Regions from separate parts of the Ruoffia sp. FAM 26254 genome, predicted to be linked through region 1. Evidence: a T-box and tRNA genes for the amino acid it is inferred to sense, from the RefSeq annotation. Region 1 holds a T-box; the other holds one or more tRNA genes.

What was found. The T-box of region 1 lies ahead of leuS (leucine--tRNA ligase). A T-box ahead of a tRNA ligase gene usually reads a tRNA of that ligase, here a tRNA-Leu.
Region 2: it encodes a tRNA-Leu, which carries the amino acid that the T-box ahead of leuS (leucine--tRNA ligase) is inferred to sense. The anticodon was not compared.

What each region holds. Positions count from the first base shown of each region.
Region 1 is NZ_JBGQQY010000033.1:13,240-21,355, forward strand. Features, by position in the region: gene ACEN3Z_RS08320 (pseudouridine synthase) at 144-869, opposite strand; gene ACEN3Z_RS08325 (oligosaccharide flippase family protein) at 869-3,775, opposite strand; gene leuS (leucine--tRNA ligase) at 3,794-6,211, opposite strand; T-box leader at 6,359-6,564, opposite strand; gene ACEN3Z_RS08335 (LysM peptidoglycan-binding domain-containing protein) at 6,600-8,116, opposite strand, start outside.
Region 2 is NZ_JBGQQY010000001.1:1,262-9,377, reverse strand. Features, by position in the region: gene ACEN3Z_RS00075 (HIT family protein) at 1-167, opposite strand, end outside; gene ACEN3Z_RS00070 (hypothetical protein) at 269-826, opposite strand; gene ACEN3Z_RS00065 (plasmid mobilization protein) at 929-1,237, opposite strand; gene ACEN3Z_RS00060 (hypothetical protein) at 1,626-1,772, opposite strand; gene ACEN3Z_RS00055 (ABC transporter substrate-binding protein) at 1,960-2,361, shown strand; tRNA gene ACEN3Z_RS00050 (tRNA-Leu) at 2,475-2,560, opposite strand; gene ACEN3Z_RS00045 (N(5)-(carboxyethyl)ornithine synthase) at 2,725-3,684, shown strand; gene ACEN3Z_RS00040 (DUF624 domain-containing protein) at 3,966-4,364, shown strand; gene ACEN3Z_RS00035 (hypothetical protein) at 4,561-4,734, shown strand; gene ACEN3Z_RS00030 (magnesium transporter CorA family protein) at 4,756-5,700, shown strand; gene ACEN3Z_RS00025 (PH domain-containing protein) at 5,792-6,172, opposite strand; gene pcp (pyroglutamyl-peptidase I) at 6,237-6,884, opposite strand; gene ACEN3Z_RS00015 (DUF979 domain-containing protein) at 6,901-7,827, opposite strand; gene ACEN3Z_RS00010 (DUF969 domain-containing protein) at 7,840-8,116, opposite strand, start outside.

The sequences.
Region 1 (8,116 bases):
TACTATTCTATCACTAATCTCTTGTTGCAAAAAGTTAAATAACTTATTCACAATGAACATTTTTTCATTCCATAATAAAAAGGCTAATGAATATAAGAATTGTTTTTTTAACATGCAATTCCTTATTCATTAACCTTGATAAACTACTCTAAGCCGTATGGAACTAATAGATCCATCTCCGCTTCTGTTAATTCTCGGTAGTCACCAAGAGCTAACTCGGGGTCAAGCTTTAAAGGGCCCATAGAAATACGGTGCAATTGGATAACTTCCTTGCCCACCGCTTCAAACATACGCTTTACTTGATGGAATTTACCTTCAGTAATCTCCACATGAATTAATGTTTGGGAAATTTCAGGGTGTACTTCAAGTATTTCTAAATTCGCTGACTGAGTAATAAAATCACCCAAATCAAGTCCTTTGTCAAACTTTTGAATATCTTCTTCTGTCACCACACCTTCAATTAAAGCTTCATAACGCTTCTTCACTTTTTTCTTGGGTGAAAGTAATTGATGTGCTAATTGTCCGTTATTCGTCAAAAGAAGGAAACCAGTTGTATCTATATCCAATCTTCCAACTGGAAAGAGTTGAGCATGGCCAAAGTCTAATTCAACCCAGTCAATCACCGTTTCATATTCTCTATCTTCTGTCGCGCTAATAATCCCATCTGGTTTATTTAACATGACATAGTAGTATTCTTGATATAAAACAGGCTCGTTCATGTATTGAATTGTATCAATTTCTGGATCCACATTGTGTCCCACTTTTTTGATTACTTTATCATTTACAGTTATTGAACCACTCACAATAATTTTTTTTACATCTTTTCGTGAGCCATATCCTGCATGACTTAATAATTTATCTAATCTCATTACATTAACCTCATTTTATCTTGAATATCTTTAAATCGATTACCAATTAAGACTGATAACATGTTCATAATACCGAGAACACTTCCATAAACAAGTACTGCCATAATGATGACAATGACGATTTTAAGGAAAGTAAATCCGCGTCCAACAGGACCGAATAGAAGGTTTAATGATTGATTCCACATAGCTGCTGAAACTGTCATTAATGCCGAAGCAATGAGTATCTTGATGATACTGCTATTCAATCTAGGGTAATTAAAGTCTAATTCACGACTCAACTTGATCCACATCAATACAGTTGAAACTAAGAAACCAATAGCCGTTGAAACTAACGCACCATGTGCTTCAAATAAAGCAACAAATGGGAATTGTAAAATTGCTTTAACTACAAGTCCAATTAATAGGAAACGTACCGCTAAGCGACGATAATTCATCGATTGTAAGATTGTCGAGAACACCGTATAAGCCCCTAGTACGATACTAGAAATTGAGGCTGTAATTAAAAGTCCTGGCCCTGCTTCTGATCCATTTGGATAGAATAAATAGTAAATATTATTAGCAATTGATGCCATTCCTAATGCTGCTGGAATCATGACGATACTGAATAATACCGTAATATGTTCAACTAATTCGCTCGTACCTGCAATATTTCTTTGTGCAAATTTCTTCGAAATAACGGGTACTAATGAAGAAGCTAACGCAACTGCTAATGAAATAATAATCATCACAAGTTTATCCACATCTAAACTTAGAACCCCATAGAGTTCTTCAATCTCAGTGAATAGTAAGGCTGACGTTGATTCTAATATTTGTCCGAAAGTATATGTATCAATTAACTGAGCGATAATAATTCCTGATCCTAATAAGATAAATGGAATACTATCGACAACCATAATTTTGATACTTTCTTTAAAGTCTAAGTTCACATTGTTTGCCGATTTAGCAATTAAGCGTTTAGCTACTGGTAAGCGTCTAATATATTCAAATATTAAATATAATAGTGCTCCTAGAGCTCCAATAAAGGCCGCAAATGTTGAGTGAACAACAGCTTGAGTTACTTCACCACTATAAATCATCATAATGGCGTAAGTAGCTGCTAATAAGTATCCAACACGAGCAAATTGTTCAATAATCTGAGAAATAGCGGTTGGTTTCATGTCATTAAATCCTTGGAAATAACCACGGAGTAAGCTCATTGCCGGAAGAATTAATAGTGCCGGTGATAATGAACGAATAACCATCGTCGCTCCTTCAACATTGGTTGTTGATGTATTTTCGGCTAATATTGGCGCGATTAAAAATAACAATCCGCCTGATAGCACCCCTGTTAACAACATAATAATTATACTGTTTTTGAAGAGCTTATCAGCTGTTTTGTACTCTTTTAAAGAGTGATAATAAGCCATTTGTTTTGCAATTGAACTTGGGAAACCAGCCGTCGCTATTGCCAGCATTAATGAATATGGCTTGTAACCCGCACTATATAGTACGTTGGCTTGCGTATATTCAGCTCCTAACCATGTTGCCCATGGAATGACATAAAGCGCTCCAATGACACGAGAGAGAACATTACCAATGGTTAGCCAAGAAGCACCACTTGTAATCCCTGACTTCTCGTCTTCTTCATCCGATTCCTCTTCGAGTCGTTCCTCAATGACCGTATCGTTTTGAGAGTAATACTCATTTAATACTTGATCCGTTAGAATGGGGTTTTCAATGATATCTGTATCTTGGCTAATTTTCTCACTTAATTGATCTAATTCTTCGTCAGTGAGGTCCTTATCTTTGAATTGTTCATCGATATCTGGTTCAGAGTCAGATTCACTGTTTACTTCCTCTTCTTCATCAAAGTCTGATGCAGTGATTTCGTCTTCAAATTCTAAAGATGTTTCTGATTGAGATTCGTCCTCATCCAAATCAGTGATATCCATCGCATCAGCTTCATCGAAATTCTCTTCGTCTTCGTCAGATGCATTATCTCCTGATTGATAGCTAGCTTCGATACCACTTTCTGCCGGATAAACTTCTTGATCTTCTTCATAAACTAAATCAGCTTCAATTGATTCTTCCTCATCTAAGTCGCTGTAATCTGGTGTCAGCTCCTCTTCTGTAACTAATTCTTCCGTATAATTATCTTGATTTAACCAATCGGTTTGATTCACTGATTCTTCGAATTCAAGATTATCTTTCGCATCTTGTTCTGCTTCTTCTTGTTTAACTTCAGATTCATCGGTTTCATCAGAAGAAGAGAATAAGTTTTTCACAGAACTGAAAAGTCCTGTCTCGCTCTTTTCTGATTCTTTAACTTCAAAATTGTCAGTTTCAATTGAATCCGAGTAATCCATACCTTCAACTTCGGAATGGTCTTCTGCCTTACGAGAGAAAAGATTTTTAAATACAGAATCTTTCCTTTCTTTCTCTTCTGACAATCTTTTTTCACTTTCTTGGAATTGATTATAATCTGTAATATCTTCCAACTCTGTTAGATCGTAGCGTTCTTCATATGTTGGTTTAAATACATCACCAAATAATTTTTTTCTCTCTTTTGGTTTTTGCTTTTCTTGTTGTTCCTTTTCCTTTTCCAACATTTCTTTTTCTCTATTTCGTTCACGCAAGGGCTTATAACGAAATTCATTCACAGTCGGTGTGCTAGATGATGGTTCAGCTTCAGATGTCCTTGCTTCATCTAAATCTTCATCTCTTTCGGGTCGATCTAGATTCTCTAATTCTTCCTTAGTCATTTCAGTTTGAGCAAAATAATCTCCATCGATTGGCTGTCGATTCGGCCGACGTAGGATATTCTTTTCTTCTTCGGTAAACTCTATGGTCTGAAATTCGTCTCTATTGTAAGGTTGTTGATTAGATAAATCATTCGAGTTATCTCGATCATTGTGCTGTTTACTCATAGCACTTCCTCCTTTAAACTAGTTTGCTACTATGTTCACCAAACGATTCGGTACAACAATTACTTTACGGATTGTTTTCCCTTTAATGGCTTCTTGTACAGACTCTTGACTTAAAGCCAATTCCTCAACTACTTCTTTATCTAGGTTAACATCAATATCTAATCTTGTAACTAATTTACCCATCACTTGAATAACAATTTCTACTTGGTCATCCACAGTTAATTCTTCAACAAACGTTGGCCATGCTTCTTCTGAAATACTTTCAGTATGACCTAGTTTTTCCCAAATCTCTTCTGCTAAGTGTGGTGCTAATGGTGCAAGTAATTTTACAAAACCTTCAGCAAATTGAATTGGTAAAACATCCGCATCTTTAGCTTCATTTAAGAAAATCATCATTTGTGAGATTGCTGTATTAAAATGTAATTGTTCATAATCTTCAGTCACTTTTTTAACTGTTTGGTGATAAACTTTTTCTAACTCTTTACTATCTGACTCTTTGACACTATCTGCCAATGCTAAAGTATCTTCGTTAATTAATAGACGCCATACACGATCTAAGAAACGACGGCTACCTTCTAATCCATTCTCGCTCCAAGCAATTGAAGCGTCTAATGGACCCATGAACATTTCGTAAACACGTAATGTATCTGCTCCATATTCATTCACTACATCATCTGGGTTAACAACATTCCCTTTTGATTTAGACATTTTTTCATTGTTTTCACCTAGAATCATACCTTGGTTAAATAATTTTTGGAATGGTTCTTTCGTTGGAACGACACCGATATCATAAAGGAATTTATGCCAGAAGCGAGCGTATAATAAATGAAGTACAGCGTGCTCAGCTCCACCAATATATAAATCAACATTCTCCCATTTTTCTAAAGCTTCTTGAGAAACCAATGCGTCTTCATTGTGAGGATCCATAAAGCGTAGGAAGTACCATGAACTACCTGCCCATTGTGGCATTGTATTTGTTTCACGACGGCCTTTCATTCCTGTTTCTGGATCTGTAACGTTAACCCACTCTTCAATGTTTGCTAATGGTGATTCTCCAGTTCCGCTTGGTTGAATTTTGTCTGTTACTGGTAAAGTAACTGGTAGCTGATTTTCAGGAACAGCTGTTGTTGTCCCATCTTCCCAATGAATCACTGGAATCGGTTCTCCCCAATAACGTTGACGAGAGAACACCCAATCACGTAAGCGATAATTGATTTGGCGTTCACCGAAATCATTCTCTTCTAACCAAGTATTCATCTTTTGAATTGCATCTTCTATGTTTAATCCATCTAAGAATTCAGAGTTGATGTGTGGTCCATCGCCATAATATGGCACTTCTTTTTCTGGCCCTTCAATCACTGGTACAATAGGTAGGTCATATTTAGTGGCGAATGCAAAATCACGTTCATCATGAGCTGCTGAACCCATAACCGCACCCGTACCATAGGAAGCAATCACGTAATCAGCAATCCAAATTGGAATTTCTTGTTTTGTTGCTGGGTTAATCACATATGACCCTGTAAATACACCTGTCTTGTCTTTATTTAATGATGTTCGTTCTAATTCACTCTTAGTTTCAACTTCACTAATATATGCACGGACTGCTTCTTCTTGGTCTGGAGTCATTAAGTCATTTACAATATCTAACTCCGGTGCTAATACAACATAAGAAGTCCCGAATAACGTATCAGGTCGCGTAGTATATGATTCGATGACTTTATCTGAATCTGCAACTTTGAATTTAATCATAGCACCTTCAGATTTACCAACCCAATGTTTTTGCATTTCTTTCACACTGTCTGGCCAGTTAACTTCATCTAAATCTTCTATTAATCTTTCAGCATATTCAGTAATTTTTAAAACCCATTGTTTCATTGGGCGTCTGTAAACAGGATGTCCCCCACGCTCAGAAACACCATCAATTACTTCTTCATTCGCTAATACAGTTCCTAATGCCGGACACCAGTTAACCATCACATCATCTTGATAAGCTAAACCTTTTTCAAATAATTTGGTGAAAATCCATTGTGTCCATTTATAATAATTTGGATCCGTTGTATTAATCTCGCGGTCCCAATCGTAACTAAAACCAAGTGATTTGATTTGACGTTTAAATGTTTGAATATTGTGTTCTGTAAAATCAGCCGGGTTATTCCCTGTATCTAAGGCATATTGCTCTGCTGGCAGACCAAAAGCATCCCATCCCATTGGATGTAGAACATCAAAACCTTGAGCACGCTTCATACGAGCAATCACATCAGTTGCTGTATACCCTTCTGGATGCCCTACGTGTAAGCCTTGTCCTGATGGATATGGGAACATATCTAACGCATAATATTTAGGATGATCGACACCACGATCCTTTGTTTTAAATGTTTCATTCTTGTCCCAATATTCTTGCCATTTCTTTTCAATGATACGATGTTGATAACTCATTTTCTTCCTCCAATAATCTATAAATTCTTTTTCATTATACAATATTTACAATAAAAAGTGAAAATTGCACTGTTTTAATCTATATTAAAATAAAATTCTCTCAAAAAATAAAAAACACCCTATATTATCTAGCATATTCACTAAATAATATAGGGCGAGTGACCGCGGTACCACCTATGTTTATGACAATAATGTCATCTTAAGTACCTTAACGCGGTCAACACGGCTTACTCTATCATTACTTTCAAGTAAGCACCTAATTAGACGAGTTCAACAAAGCGATTGACTTATTTTCACCAACCATAAGCTCTCTAAACAATGACTTTATTTACTATTTCTAAGTAAAGTTTTATATAAATTCTTTTTGAATTATATCAAACTAACTGTATTAGTTCAATCCAATTGTTTGTCCAATAAAGATTGTTGTTGAACCGTTATTCTTTTCAATTAATTCATTAACATTTAAGCCATTACGACGTGCAATACTATATAAAGTATCGCCAACAGCTACTGTATATGATGAATTCGTTGGAGCTTCAACTGTATCTTCTACGACTGTTTCTTCAACAACTGGCGCCGCTTCAGGTTCAACAATTGTTGTTGACGTATTGTCCTCTTCAACAACAGTTGGTTGTGATACTTCGTTAGCTTCTACTGTAGAAGCTGGTGTACTTGTTGTAGCACCTGAAACTTTTAGTACTTGTCCTGGATGAATTAAATTGCTTGATAAGCCGTTTAATGCTTTCAATTGATTTAATGACATACCATGGTTTACTGCGATACGGTATAGACCGTCGCTAGCCTTAACTAAGTATGAACCAGATGTATTAGTTGAACCACCATTGTTTGTAGGTTCAGTTGGTTTAGTATTTGTTGAATCTGTATTCGGTGACGTATTAGTTGAAGACTCAGTGTTTCCTTGAGTTGCTCCACTTACTTTTAATACTTGTCCTGGATGGATTAAGTTACTTGATAATCCATTTAATGATTTAAGTTGGTTCAACGTCATACCATGTTTACGAGCAATCGCGTATAAGCCATCGCCACGTTTAATTGTATATGAACCACCCACACTTGTAATTGCTTCAGTGTTTTCCGAAGTGTTATCTGAGTTTGTTGGTGGTGTACTTGGTTTTTCAACAATTGTTGAGTTACCAGGTAATTTAATGACTTGACCTGGATGAATTAAATTACTAGTTGTACCGTTCGCAGCTTTAAGGGCTTCAACTGTCGTTCCAAAACGACGTGCAATCCCCCAGAAACCATCTCCTGCTTTAACTGTATAAGTTCCTGCAATTGAACCTGCTTCGTTAGAACCTGTATTAGATTCTGGTGTAGAAGGAACGACGCTTACTGGTTTATCTGAACTTGCGAAATCATATTGTGTTAAATTATTTTCAGCAATGATACGGTTTAATTTGTCCCCGTAACGAGTATCAGTTGCGTAACGACCAGTTAAATGAGCCGTTGCATCTTGATACGAATTCGTATTGCTGTAACGTGCACCTGAATAGAAGTTATAACGCCAGTTATTGACATCATTATCCCCTGTTAATAACGACGCGTAGTCAGTTAAAGATTCACCATAATTATCGTAACGACGGAAAGCATCTTGAATTTGATAATACTCTCCAGATCCATCGTCTTCTAATGTATCTTTTACAACAGAGTTTCCGTTATATTCACCTTTAATACCAAATAAATTGTAGTTAGGTGCTTTTGATAAAGTACTATTACCCCATCCTGATTCTAATGCAGCTTGGGCAATCATTACTGATGCATACAAGTCATTTTCAGAAGCAATTTGTTTTGCGTAATCCGTAATTAATCCTAAAAAATCTGATTGGCTAACACGACTACTTGATTGTGCTTGTACAACAACAGCCTCATTCGCTGACACATGAC
Region 2 (8,116 bases), on a different contig from region 1:
AATGTTAAGACATTCAAAGAGTTAACTTCCTTTTTGGGTAATAGCACACAGTAGCCAGGCAAAAATTGAACATCTCCAAAAACAGCATAGCCACCTTTTAATTCTTTTATCAGCATTGGATTAGTCCCATTTATTGCAGATAAAACTCGATTCTCGTACCATTCCATGTAAATCACTCCTTTTTGACTTAGATAATTTTTCTTTTTAATTCTTCAGTATTTCTGGAATCTTCTTCTCGTTTTTTTGGAATTTATTTTATCAAGCAACGTTATTTGAATGCTTTAACAATATTTTGAGAAGCTTGTTTTATTGCTGTCGCTTCAGCACTATCTCCTTGGTCTTTTATTTTTTGCCATAACAGATTTGATGACATATCTGTTTTGATTTTAAATTCTTCCTCGTAGATAGCCCCGTCAAGATCTTGGTATTTTATTTTACCTGTAATCGTTTCATTAAAAGTAGTATCCATGCTTGTAGTGAATTTTTGATTTGGAGCAATTATTCCACCAACTAGTGACCCTAACCGATTAAGGTCATTATTTTCATCTAATTTGGAAATAAAGGTTAAATCTAAAATTTTTGCAGCACTTTTCCCAAAATTCTTAATGACAATATACTTTTCAAAATAAACAGTATCTAAAGTTTCTATATAAAACATAACGTAAGGTCTGTTGGCACTTAATATTGACTTTTCAGTCAGCTGAATAGATTTTTTAGATTGATATAGTGAACTTAGAGCTATGGCTAAACTAATACATGAAACCAAAATCTGAATAAGTTCTGCTAGCGAAATGTAAGGTTGAAGTAATTGAGTTATATTTTCCATTGCAACAGTCTCCTCTATTAAAATAAGTTCTTTGAAGTTTAGTTTTTTTATTAGGTTTATTTCAAAGCTTACAGATTATAAATCTCTTTATTAGAATAGACTCTATAGATCAGTACTTAGTTGCAGTTTTCTCTTATTGCGCGTCAAGGTGCTTTTACTGATGCCAGTCATTTTCTCTACCTCTTTATAGGAATGCCTTTCCAATAGATTCATGGCCAGATTGATTTGTTGCTGATTGAATTTTTTTGGTCGCCCTTCCCGGAAGTCGGGATCTAAGCAAGATTTTCGTGCGTAAGTAGAAAAATTTTGTAGGTTTGCTTCCCTCATATTTTTCTCAATAATTTTATTTTCTAATTCAGAAACAAAAAACTTTTTTTGAATGTTCCGTTGTCTGTTTGCTTTTTTATCCATATCAAAACCTCCGCAAATCTAAGAATAGTAATTCTATTATAAAGTATTGTGGTGAACTTCGCATGTGTGTACACACATGCAGTAAAAAGTAATCATCTTCCACTCGGTCACACCTAAAATTTACATTTTAGTTTGTACCTCGTCTCAGACGATTCTTTTTATTTTTGGGGCGTTGCCCCAATCCCAATTTTTTAGAAATAGCTAGGATAATTTTCAACATCTCCGTACAAACTTTCAACTGTAAAACACAATTCCTCGACTTCACCTGGCTATCAAACGATTAAACTCTGCATTGTTTAATCGCATGCAGGAGTATCAGACCAGCTGTTTCAGCCAACATGACGGCTTTCATTCCAACTGTCAAATAATCAGTTATTGCTATCTTATTTTAGATAGCATTCCTATTTCGTGTTAAAGCACTTGTAAGGAAACGTGTCACACCATCCATGGCGTAAGCCGTTGCCCACTTCAATCCGAATGGCCGGTCTCTGTATTGATTATAGTCCGTAAATGTTTTCTTAGTACGCTTTACCATGACTTTCAGCACCTTCAAGTCCAGACATACCACCTGCATGTCCTCCGACAAGGCTGCTGCGGCTGATTGCAGTCGCCCCTGGCAATAACGAATTAGCATGCACCAAGGCTTTGAATCCGTATCGGTTTCGAATTTTGTCACACAGATAATCTAAATCATCGTTCGCCAAGCACGTGAAATGGGTCTAATGCAACCAATTCTAAGTGGACATGGCTTCGCAAGTGATACTTTAACTGAAATTGCTGGCGCTCAAAACGCTACTGATCTTTACTTTACATCGCACTTCCATACAGGTAGTGACAATCCTGGTGCCCAAGAATACGTTGCGAAATTCGAAGAACGCTTCGGTCATGCACCCGATACATTCGACGCTTTAAGTTACGATGGCGCTCACTTAATCTTCCAAGCAATCGAAGAAGCAGGGTCAGATGATCCAACAGCGATCCGTGACGCTATGGAAAATATTCAATTCGAAGGCGTGACTGGATCATTCCAATACGATGACCTTCATAATGCCGTAAACTCCGCTCCTATGTTACATTTAGTAAACGGAGAAGTGACTGAGGAATATGTAGTGGATGGTAACTAACATAACATACAAACGGAGCTTGCTTTATTGTAAGTTCCGTTTTTTTAACGAACCAAAAAAATAATCCTCACTCTTTACTAGAGTAAAGATTATTAAAAACCGATATCTTATTATGCCGAGGGCCGGAATCGAACCGGCACGGTAGTCACCCACCGCAGGATTTTAAGTCCTGTGCGTCTGCCAGTTCCGCCACCCCGGCAATAAAAAAAGTGGTTGGTCGTGACAACGACAAACAGAAGTATACCATCTAATTATATTATATGTCAATACTATCTTCATAATTTTATTATAATTATTTAATTCACTGAAATATTTACTAGTAAAGGTTATAATAGAATGTAACAAGGACATAGGAGGTATTATATGAAATTAGGGATTTTAAAACCCAGTAATGCTGGAGAAAAGAGACTTACTCTACTACCAGAACACATCGAAGGCTTAGAAAATGATATATTAATCGAAGCTGGCTTTGGTGAAAGTTTAGAAATTACTGATAAAGAATATGAAGATAAAGGCTGTACAATACTTTCACGTAAAGAGGTCTATGAGCAAGCAGATGCTCTTTACTCGATGAAAGGTATACCGGAAGAGGAATATGATTTATTACAAGATAACCAAATTATCATTGGCTGGATCCACCCACAAGCCAAAGGTAAAGCATTCATGGAAGGGGTCGCAACTGATAAACATTTAATCATCTTAAACATTGATAACACACAACCAACCATTGCTTTTGAAGATAAGATTGAACCTATTCCATTTATCCGAAGTAACTTTACTTACAAAAACAGCGTTACCGCAGGTTATGTAGGTACCATTCATTCAATGTTAAGTTACGGTAAACTGTTCAATTCGACAACGAATATCGCGATTCTTGGTTCGGGAAATGTATCTCAAGGTGCAATGAATGCTGCATCTAAACTTGGTGCTATTGATAATATTCGTATGTTCTACCATAGTAATTTAGATGAATTTTATAAAACTTATAGTGAATACGATGTGATTATTAACGCAATTGCGGTAACTGATCCAACAAATCATATGTTAACTTATGACCATGTTAAAAACATGAAAAAAGGAACGCTTGTTGTTGATTTAGCCGCTCAACCTGGTGAAGCCGTTGAATTCAGTTCTGAGACAACTTATGATGAACCATTACTTAAAGTGGACGATATCTTTGTCTACTGTATTCGTAACATCCCTTCATTAGTATACCGTACAGCAAGTGAAGTACTTTCTGAATCATTCACAAATTGGGTATTTAAACGCGACTTACAAGAATACATTGATCTAGCAAAAGAACATGGTTATAACATTAAATAAAGTATAGGTACCTTAAACTGAGTAACGATAAGTTATTCAGTTTTTTTGTTATCAATTAATAATCATTCATATTATTATATTGATATAATTAACATTGTATAGTTTGACTAATTATCATAAGGGTGATTTAATAATATTAAAGTAATTCTAATACATTAAAGTATTCGTTTGAGTGATTCTTATTCTAATTGTATTCGCTTTACGCTATGTTCCAATAGTGATGCTTATCTTTTAATAGGTATACATTTTTGGAAATCTAATCTTCGAAAGGGGTAGGTCTAATTAAAAATAACCTTATTAATTTTTTACATTTTTTACCTTTTCTAGTTTACGTAAATTTACTATTTATTTTATTCAGTTTACCTTTGATAACTCTATTCCCTAGCCTTTTCGCTTTAGTTCATGTGATCGATGGCTATTTTTCCAATGATGAATTAACGAATTCATCGTTATTTTTTCGATTTAAAAGCGCATTTAAACAACTGTGGAGAAAAAGCCTTAAATTTGGTTTGATATCTCTCCCTTTTATTTTAATCATTGGATTAGATTTACTCATTCTTAGTTCAGTTACAACTCAGAGTCCGCTCGTTATCGCATTTAAATATGCTTTAATTTTTCTTAGTCTCATAATTTACTGTATTTTTCACTTTATATTTTTGCAAATCATTCAGTTACATTGAAGAAATCTATAATAATTGGATTTTTACTAACGATTAAAAATCCTGTTATGTCATTACTGATAATACTAGCGCATTTGATTATAATAGTGACCGCATTTTTCCAGCCTGGTCTAGGTTTGTTATTAATGTTCAGCGCACCGATTTATATCGTAAATTATGTTTGTCACCGTTTCATAAATTTTAAAGAGGATTTACAATGAAAAAAATTATTAATTTATTAATCACCTTTGTAATGGCTTTTTCATTTATTAGTATAAATAAAAGCGCTCCCGTTTCGACTCAAGAAAATGGGGAAGTGGTTGGATTAGATTTCTGGACATTTTGGGGTTCAGAACCACGTCGGAATGTTGTTGGTCATTTGGTGGAATAATTTAACTTAAGGAGGAGCGACATGCTAGAACATTACACAATGGCTTATGGGAAGAATCAAGAAGATAAATCGTATGATTTCTATCATTTATGGCAAGCGAATGAACAGGAAATTCAACAGATGCTTGATCAATTTGATATTCCTGAGGATTTTATAACGAGTGGTCTAGATTCTTACGAAGTTGCCCGGTGGGAGTCGTATAAAGGCGATGATGGAGATTTATACACCTTGGTACTCTTTAACTACCCCTTTAAAGAGCGAACACAAGACTTCCGTGACGTGTATCGTACTGCCCCTATCGCCATTGTATTTAAACCTGGTTTAGTCATTGTCACTAGTATCGATTCCTTAAAAACTCTCAATCACATTACAGAAATGAGATTGAATTCTTTTAACGGCTTAGATGAGTTGGGCCTAGTATTGAATATACTATGGTTTATCGCCCGATTATTCATTATTCTTTTAGAGGAAATCGACCGAGAAATTCGGGATTTAGAATCAGATGTCACAGAGTCTACAAAAAATGAAATCTTTTACACGCAAATGAAATTAAATAAAGCGCTCGTCTTCTTTAATTCAGCCATTAATAATGATCGGGATGTACTAGAACATCTAAAAGAACAGTTTAACCAGTTAGATATTGAGGATAATGACTTGCAGCATCTGCGTGATGTTAATGTTGAATTGCATCAAGCGAGTGGCATGGTGCATGAATTGAAGCAACTCAATGAAAAAGTGAGCGATATCTTATCGAATGTGGTCAATAATAATATGAACCAAGTTATGCGCGTATTAACTGTATGGTCCATTATTTTAACAATTCCAACCATTATAACCAGCGCTTGGGGAATGAACGTTCCTGTGCCAGGTGAAGAGGCTGCATCTTCAATGATTATCATTGGTATTACTACTCTAATTTTAGTGTTAATTGGTTACTGGCTGTTTAAACGGAATAAATGGCTGTAGAAGTAAAGCGGTCACGGTGATTAAAGTGATTAAATTATATTAAAAGGACTCATTTACCCGTTTAACCAGGTAAATGAGTCCTTTTGTTTGTCTAACCTAATATTTCTTCAGCTAAGGTACGGGCTATTTCATTTAAATTGTCACGATTACGACCTAATTCTAAGCGAATAATCGGTTCCGTAGCGCTCGAGATGAAGATATCAATTTCAGCATCTAAATCAGTTGTCCCTGCCGTTTCGATTGAGAAACGACTAATTGATTTATACGGAACACTTTGGATGTCACGCTTGCTTCCGACTCCTTGGATGTCAATTAAGATAAGACGTTTGTTAGTGAACACAATAAAGTCACGAATCAATTTGTATGTTGAAACAACTTCTTCTGTTGACGTTAAAATATCTTGAATCACATTCATAGCACTCGCGTTATCGACTTTACCTGCTTTTCCTGTTAATCGATCAAATATTGACATGTCCATTCCTCTTTTCGTAAGTTTGTTAATCTAAGTATATCAGATTGCCTTACCGAGTTAAAAATTAATGCGTCGCTCCACCGATCACTTGAATATCGTCTTTATCATTGTATTCAACAATTGCTTTGATCGCTGCTTCAATTCCACGAGCCATATCAGTTAATGACATTGCGGGTTGATTTGGTTTATCTAATACTTGTTCAGTCATGAATGGAATATGCATAAATCCTGCTTTTACTTCTGGGAACTCTTTATCAACTAAGTAAAGTGTTTGGTACATTATGTGATTACATACAAAAGTTCCAGCTGTGTTTGATACTGAGGCAGGAATGCCTACATTTTTCATCGCTTCTACCATTGCTTTAATTGGTAATTTTGAGAAGTAAGCTGGTTGGCCGTCTTCTTGAATAGCTAAATCAATCGGTTGGTTTCCTTCATTATCAGGAATACGGGCATCATCTTGATTGATTGCGACACGTTCTGGTGTTAAGCCCATACGTCCGCCCGCTTGACCGATATTTAAAACAACATCAGGTTTGAATTCATTCATTTTCTCACGGACAACATCTGCAGATTTGTGGAAAACTGTTGGGATTTCCAATTTTTCAATCTCTGCACCTTTAATTGTATCTGGTAATAATTTTACTGCTTCAATGGCAGGGTTCATTGCTTCGCCACCAAATGGATCGAATCCTGTTACTAAAATTTTCATATAAAAACTCCTCCTGTTAGATAAATGGTAAGTAGTACATTAAAATTACATGCACTACAATCATACTAAACGCGAATGGAACTTGGTCTTTAATGACTCCAAATTCACTCTTCATCTCTAATAATGCTACAGGTAATGCGTTAAAATTACCAGCCATAGGGGTCATTAAAGTCCCACAAAAACCAGCAGTCATTGCTAAAGCTCCTGCAATAATTGGATCCGCACCAAGTGAGAATACGAATGGCACACCAATTCCTAACGTAATAACGGTAAAGGCCGCAAAGGCATTCCCCATAACCATTGTGAATAACACCATACCTAAGACATATACTAAAACTCCCCAGAATCGACTTTCAGCTGGGATGACTCCTTGAACAAGTCCAGACACAACATCTCCAACACCTGCTGCAGTAAATACTGTACCTAAAGCACCAAGCAATTGAGGTAAAATACCTGTTGTTGATACCTGTTGAATCATGCGATCACTTTCTGGAAGCAATGTTTTTGGTCCACGACGAATAGTGAATAATAGTGTTATCGTCCCGATTAAAGCTCCAATACCTAAGACCGATTGACTTAATGCTGGGAAAATTTGGGCAATCAATAATGAAGATATCGCTAAAGTCATGACGGGTAAGAAGATACCATTACCTGTATTGTCAGCATTCTCTTTAACTTCTTTTTCCGGTGTGGCTTTGATTTCTCCGATCGATACTTGTTTGAATAAAGTAATTACCCCAATGATCAACACTAATACTCCATTAATGATATTGGGAATATAACTACCACCAACGAATAGGACTCCTAGAGTCGCCCAAAATAATGTCGTTCCGATACGTGTAGGATTCGTCTCATCGTTGAATACACGGTAAGCTGTATAAAGTAATTGTAAACCAATGACGATATACATAATTTCTAAAACTGTACTTGCAAATTGTTCCATTGATTTCTCCTCCTACTTTTTAGCTTTCGCTTTTTTACGTAATTGACGGTCAAAACGCCAGTTGAAAATGGCAGCTAATACTAATGCAATCACTGCAATTGGGATTGACGCAATGGCTAATGAGCTTTGGTTACCGTTTAAACCTAAGTCAATCAATGTTGCACTGATTAATTGAATTCCGGCAGATCCTGCGAATGTATTTTGCGCAAAGAAGTTACCATAGTTATCCGCTGCAGATGCGCGTGCTTTAATTTTCTCAACGTCGTCTTCATCTAATTTACCATCCGTA